2 linked regions of the Deinococcus aerius genome follow. The protein of the gene in region 1 binds, or shares a complex with, the protein of each later gene. Links are inferred from orthologs where the notes say so. Each region holds a gene or a part of one and is shown in the gene's direction. Other genes may lie near its edges.

What was found.
Region 2: the proteins of DAERI_RS05315 (region 1) and sufU are in contact, whole or in part, in a solved structure (PDB 5XT5), measured with the Bacillus subtilis proteins. The link is inferred for Deinococcus aerius from one-to-one orthologs.

The regions. Positions count from the first base shown.
Region 1 is NZ_BFAG01000003.1:83,253-86,428, forward strand. Bases 145-3,011 are described here. They hold DAERI_RS05315 (cysteine desulfurase-like protein), read left to right. Parts: upstream 145-919; coding sequence 920-2,104; downstream 2,105-3,011. Other genes in these bases: DAERI_RS05310 (benzoate/H(+) symporter BenE family transporter), read left to right, coding at 145-876; DAERI_RS22320 (hypothetical protein), read left to right, coding at 2,176-2,343; DAERI_RS05320 (transglutaminase-like domain-containing protein), read right to left, coding at 2,410-3,011. Outside these bases: more of DAERI_RS05310, read left to right, coding at 1-144; more of DAERI_RS05320, read right to left, coding at 3,012-3,176. UniProt on the Bacillus subtilis protein: Type II cysteine desulfurase that acts as the initial step in the SUF-like Fe-S cluster assembly pathway.
Region 2 is NZ_BFAG01000011.1:81,680-84,909, reverse strand. What follows is about bases 310-3,230. They hold sufU (Fe-S cluster assembly sulfur transfer protein SufU), read left to right. Parts: upstream 310-1,522; coding sequence 1,523-1,939; downstream 1,940-3,230. Other genes in these bases: DAERI_RS14985 (adenylosuccinate synthase), read right to left, coding at 3,157-3,230; folE (GTP cyclohydrolase I FolE), read right to left, coding at 2,431-3,042; DAERI_RS14995 (hypothetical protein), read right to left, coding at 2,012-2,356; DAERI_RS15005 (M20 family metallopeptidase), read left to right, coding at 337-1,518. In the rest of the region: DAERI_RS15010 (hypothetical protein), read right to left, coding at 8-217. UniProt on the Bacillus subtilis protein: Part of the SUF-like system that mediates the biosynthesis of iron-sulfur (Fe-S) clusters. Acts as a sulfurtransferase and thus transfers sulfur from SufS to SufB.

The DNA.
Region 1 (3,176 bases):
GGCGCCTACGTGCTCAGCGCCCTCATCATGACGGGGCTGGGCGTGACGGGCGCCTTCGAGCGGGTCACCTCGCGCATCCCGCCCGCGCTGGCGAACGCACTGCTGGCCGGGGTGCTGCTGCCCTTCGTGCTGGGCGCCTTCCGGGCGCTGCCCCAGGCACCGGTGCCGGTGGGCGGAATGCTGCTGGTCTTCCTGGCGGGACGGGTGTGGTTCACGCGATGGGCGGTTCCGGCAGCGCTGATCGCGGGGGCGGGGCTCTCGCTGGCGGTGGGGGCCGTGGGGCCGGTGGCGGGTGGAGGCCTGGGCACGCTCGTCTGGACCACGCCACAGTTCAGCCTGCGCGGGGTGCTGACCCTCGCGCTGCCCATGACGGTGCTGACGCTGGCCTCACAGCAGCTTCCGGGGGTGGCGGTGCTGCGAACTTGCGGCTTCGCGCGGGTGCCGACCTCGCCGCTGATCACGTGGTCGGGCGTGGCGAGCCTGCTCTCGGCCCCCTTCGGGGCGCACACGACGAACCTCGCGGCGATCACGGCGGCCATCGCGGCGGGCGAGGAGGCGCACCCCGACCCGGACCGGCGGTGGATCGCGGGGCTGAGCGCGGCCTTTTTCTACCTGACCCTGGGTGTGTTCGCGGGCTGGGTGGTCGGGGCGGTGGGGGCCGTTCCCGCGCCCGTGGTGGCGGCACTCGCCGGGCTGGCCCTCGTGTCCACGACCCTGTCGAGCGTCACGGCGGCCCTGAATACGGAACGTGGGCGCGAGGCGGCCTTCCTCACCCTGGCGGTCACCGCGAGCGGGGTGACGTTCCTGGGCGTGGGGAGCGCGGTGTGGGGGCTGCTGCTGGGCGGGGGGCTGCGCTGGGCACTGGGGCGGAAGTAGGCGCGTCGCCTCCCGCCCACGGCTCCCCTTTAGACTGCCCCGCATGGACCTCGACGCCATCCGCGCTCAGTTCCCGCCCCTCGCCTCGGGCCGCGCCTACCTCGACAATGCGGCGGGCGGCCTGCTCCCCTCACGGGCCATCGCCGCGATCACCGAGCACCTCAGCCGCTACGGGGCCACGAATGCCATGCCGGGGCACCGGCCGGGGCAGGAGATTCTGGCGCTGAAGGGGCGCGCGCGGGAGGCCACCGCCCTCTTCCTGAACGCGCAGCCCGAGGACGTGGCGCTCGGCCCCAGTGCCACTGCCCTCGCCTTCCGGCTGGCCGCCGCCTTCGCCCGGCTGTGGGGCCCTGGCGACGAGGTGATCCTGAGCGGCCTGGAGCACGAGGCGAACGCGAGCCCCTGGCGCGAGCTGGAGAGGGTGGGGGTGAAAGTTCACGTCTGGCACGCCCGGCAGCCCGACATGCAACTTCATCCAGATGACCTCGCGGCCCTGCTCTCGCCCCGCACGCGGCTGGTGGCGGTGACGGCGGCGAGCAACGTCCTCGGGGTGAGCGTGGACATTCCGGCGGTCGCGGCGCAGGTCCGCGCGGCGGGGGCGTGGACGGTGGTGGACGCCGTTCACGCTGCCCCGCACGCCTTTCCCGATGTGGGGGCCTGGGGCGCGGACTTCGTGATGTTCAGCCCCTACAAGGTCTGGGGGCCGCACCTAGGGGCGCTGTGGGTCTCGCCGGAGCACCGCCCCCACCTCCCCTGGCCGCGGCTGAGCTTCGTGCCGGAGGGCGACATCACCGGGCTGGAGTACGGCACGCCCCAGTTCGAGCTGCTCGCCGGATGGCTGGGCACCCTGGACTACCTGCGCGAACTCGGCGGGCACGGGACGCTGAGCCGCGAGGCGCTGGAAGCCGCCTCGGCCTGCATCCGGGAACTGGAGGAGCCCGTCGCCCAACGCCTCCTGAACGGCCTGCTGGGTATCCCGGGCGTCACGGTCTACGGCCCGCAGACGATGGAGGGCCGCATCGGCACCGTCGCCTTCCGGGTGGAGGGCGAGGCGCCCGAGCTGACCGCCGCCCGGCTCTCGGCGGACGGGGTGGACGTGGCGGCGGGGCACTTCTACGCCGTGCAGCCGCTGAGGGATTTGGGCCTGTACCCGCAGGGGGTGGTGCGCGCCAGCATCGGGCACTACACGAGCCTGGAGGACGTGGAGCGGCTGCTGGCGGGCATTTGAGGGAGAGCGGCCTGAAGACCCGTTGGGCGAATGGAGGCGGCTCCCTCACCCCGCCCTGTTGCAATGTCCCCATGACGACGGGGGGCGAGACGACAGGCGAGGGCAGCGAGAGCCTTGAGGTGCGGAAGGCCCGTGTTCGGCAGATGATCGACGAGGGCCGCGAGGAGGAGCTGTCCGAGGAGGATTACCGGTTCGCGGGGGGGAACGGCCTGCTGGAGGAGGGCCTGGCGGAGGCTTGAGGACGGGTCTTCCTGGAGCACGGACTCTGGGAAGGGCGCCTTCCAGTCTTGCCGTGCATCAGCCTTTTAAAACCGTGGCCTCGGCGGGTCGTCCAGCGTCATCCGCTCGTCGGTCTCGTCGGCCCAGACGAGCATGTTCGTCAGGCGGGCGGACCCGAAGGTGGTGGCGAAGGCCACGTCGCTCGCGTCGCGGCCCTGGGCGATCAGCACGCGGCCGATGCGGGGGACGTTGTGGCGGGCGTCGAAGGTGCGCCACTGCCCGTCCAGGAACGCCTCGAACCAGGCGTGGAAGTCCATGGGAACGTCGCCGGAGTCGAACTCGATGTCGGGCAGGTAGCCGCACACGTAGCGGGCGGGGATGTTCAGCGCGCGGCAGAAGGCGACCCCCATGTGGGCGAAGTCGCGGCACACGGCCCGCTTGCTGTCCAGTGCCTGGCGGGCGGTCGTGCTGGAATTGCTGCCCGAGGCGTACACGCACTCGTCTTGCAGGAAGTCGCAGATCGCCTGGACCTGCGCCCAGCCCCCCTGAATGTTGCCGAAGCGGGTCCACGCCTCGCTGCTCACCAGGTCGCTGTCCACGTAGCGGCTGGGGAGGAGGTACGTGATCGTCTCGTCAGGCAACTCCTCCACCAGATGCTTGCGGAGGTTGGGGAGGACGGGATCGGGCCTGCGCGTTACCTCCGCGATCAGGTCGTGGCCGATGGTGAACTGCCCGGGCTCGGCGAGCGTGCGCCAGACGAGGTTGCCGTGCGTGTCGGTGTAGGTGTGGATGCCCGCCGCCGCGCCCAGGGGCCGCTGGTCGAGGATGCGCTGGCGGGTGCCCGTGGCACCCA
Region 2 (3,230 bases), on another replicon or contig:
CCTCCCCCTACCAGCGCCGGGCGCCCCGCTGCTTCCCCAACCGGCGCTCCGCCTGCCCCAGCAGGAAATCCAGGGCGCGGTCGCGCTTGCGAATCTTGGTGTACTTGCCCCGCTTGGCCTTTTGGTTGCGGCGCAGCAGGCCGATGACTTCCAGCGCGACCGGCGCGTAGACCATCCACTTGCTGAACTTGCCCTTTTGCGAACGGGTCTTTTTCATGCCCCCAGTACGACCGTTCGGGGGGAAAAGTTGCTGAGGCCGGGCTCAGCCCCGTGCACGCTCGAACGCACCGTCCAGAAAAACGGGCCCCCACGTGGACGCCGGGCCTACACTGAGGCATGACACAAACGGTGGACAGGGTGACGGCCCTCCGTGACCAGCTTGTCGCGTGGCGGCGGCACCTGCACATGAACCCCGAGGTGGGTTTTCACGAGCACGAGACGGCGGCGTACATCGAGGCCGAGCTGCGGAAGATGCCGGGCCTGACGGTGTCGCGCCCCACCGAAACGAGCGTCCTCGCCGTGCTGAAGGGCGGGAAGCCGGGCCGCACCGTCCTGCTGCGGGCCGACATCGACGCCCTGCCCATGGAGGAGGAGAACACCTTCGAGTTCCGCTCGCAGAAGTCCGGCGCCATGCACGCCTGCGGCCACGACGGGCACACGGCGATCCTGCTCGGCGTGGCGAAGCTCCTGTCGGAACAGGCGGCGGAGGTGCCGGGCGAGGTCCGCATGATCTTCCAGCACGCCGAGGAGATCGGGCCGGGCGGCGCCGAGGAACTCGTGATGGAGACGGGCCTGATGGACGGGGTGGACGTGGTGACGGGCCTGCATCTCAACAGCCAGCTCCCGGTCGGGCAGGTCGTGGTGAAGCCGGGCGCCTTCATGGCGGCGCCCGACACCATCCACATCACGATTCAGGGCAAGGGCGGGCACGGGGCGCACCCCGAGCAGACGGTGGATCCCATCGCGGTGGGGGCGCAGGTCATTACCAACCTCCAGCATGTGGTGAGCCGCCACGTGGCCGCGCTCGACGCCCTCGTCGTCTCCATCACCTACTTCCAGAGCGGCACCACCCATAACGTCATCCCCGACACGGCGACGCTGATGGGCACGGTGCGGACCTTTGACCCCGAGTTGCGCCAGCGGGCCCCGGGGCTCATCGAGCGGGTGGTCAAGGGCATCACGGCGGCCCACGGCGCGAACTACGACTTCAAGTACGAGTTCGGCTACCGGCCCGTCATCAACACGGACTGGGTGGCGGCGCAGCTCAAGGAGATCGCGCTGGAGACGGTCGGCCCCGAGCACTACGAGGACGCCAAGCCCACGATGGGCGGCGAGGATTTCAGCGCCTACCTGGAAAAGGCGCCCGGCGCGTACTTCAACGTGGGCTCGGGCAGCGACGAGGCCGACAGCCGCTGGCCACACCACCACCCCCGCTTCACCCTCGACGAGGCCAGCCTGGAGACGGGCGTGCGCATGCTGAGTGCCGCCGCGCTGCGCCTCGCCCAGCCCCAGGAGTAGGCCCGTGCTGCCCGAGGCCCTCGCCCGCCAGATCATCACCGACCACGAGCGGCACCCGCGCGGGAAGGGGGAGATCGAGGGAGCCCCCCACGCCGCCCTCGACAACCCCGGCTGCGGCGATCAGGTCACGGTCTGGGTGCGGCCACTGGCCGGGAGGGTGGCCGAGGTGCGCTTCACCGGGCGCGGCTGCGCGATCAGCCAGGCGAGCGCCAGCCTGATGACGGGGGCGCTGGCGGGCAAGTCGCTGGACGAGGCCCGCGCCCTCGCCGCCCGCTACCGCGCGATGGTGATGGGCGAGGCTCCGCCCGACCCGGGGCTGGGGGACCTCGTGGCCCTCGCGGGCGTGAGCCGCCTGCACGCCCGGCGCAAGTGTGCGCTGCTCGCCTGGAACGCGCTGGAGGCGGCGCTGGCGGGGGCCTGAAGGGCGTGGGGCACCAGGGCTCTTTGATCCCCCGCCCACGCGCCCCGTCCTCGGGTGGGTGGTGAGGGCTTCCTAGCGCCGTCCCGGGCCGCTTCCTAGCCGGTCGGAAACATAGAGATACATCTCCACCAGCCGGGCGGGGAGGCCGCCGAGCTGGACCCGCTGGCCGCGTTCGTCGGCCCCCTCCAGGCTCACCCAGCCGTCGCGCAGGGCGAACCCGCGCGGGAGGTCCCCGGGGTGCGGGCCGAGCAGGTACACCGTGCTGCCACCGAGGAGGACGGCGTAGGGGTGCAGCCGGACCCGCTCCACGCCCCGCATCAACAGGAGGTCCCAGGTGGAGGGCACCAACCGGGGGTGCATCGGCCCGACCGTATGACCGAAATGAAGCAGGGCCTCCCACTCGTTCTGGTCATGCATACCCCAACTCTAGCGGCCCCATTCTCACTGTTTCCACACCGGCGGGCCCCCACCCGGGGACGGTGAACGGCCTTTCAGCGCCCCCTCAGGGTGGTCTGCACCGCGCTCATGAACTCGGCGCGGGTGCGGGCGTCCTCCTTGAAGAGGCCGCGCATGGCGCTCGTGGTCGTGCTGGAGTTCTGCTTCTGCACGCCGCGCATCGCCATGCACAGGTGGATACCCTCCATCAGCACGGCCACGCCGCGGGGATTCAGCAGTTCCTCCACCGCGTCCGCGATCTGGGTGGTGATGCGCTCCTGCACCTGGAGGCGCCGGGAGTACAGGTCCACGATGCGGGCGAACTTGCTCAGGCCCAGGATGTGGCCGTCGGGGATGTAGGCGATGTGCGCCCGGCCGTAGAAGGGCAGCATGTGGTGTTCGCACATGGAATAGAACTCAATGTCCTTCACGATCACCATCTCCGAGCCGTCGGCGGCGAATACGGCGTCCCCGGCGGCGTCGGCGAGCGTCTTCTGGTAGCCCGCCGTCAGGAAGCTCCAGGCTTTCGCCACCCGGTGCGGCGTCTTTTGCAATCCCTCGCGGTCAGGGTCCTCGCCGATGGCCGAGAGCCAGTCCTGGGTCAGGGCGCGCAGGCCGGGCACTTCCTGCCGCTCGTCCGCGGCACTGATGGTGGGGGGAATGGTCAAGGTAGGGCTCTCCTTCCCGCGCCGGGGGGCGGCGCGAGTGAATAAGCCCGAGTGTAGGCCCGGGCGGGAGGGGGGACTGTAGGGAAAGCTTTCAGCCGTCAGGCTGGCTGCCCCTCACCCCCAGCGGACCTCGCCGTACGTCTGCTCGCGGGCGGGGCCGCACGAGAAGATCACGACCGGGCAGTTCA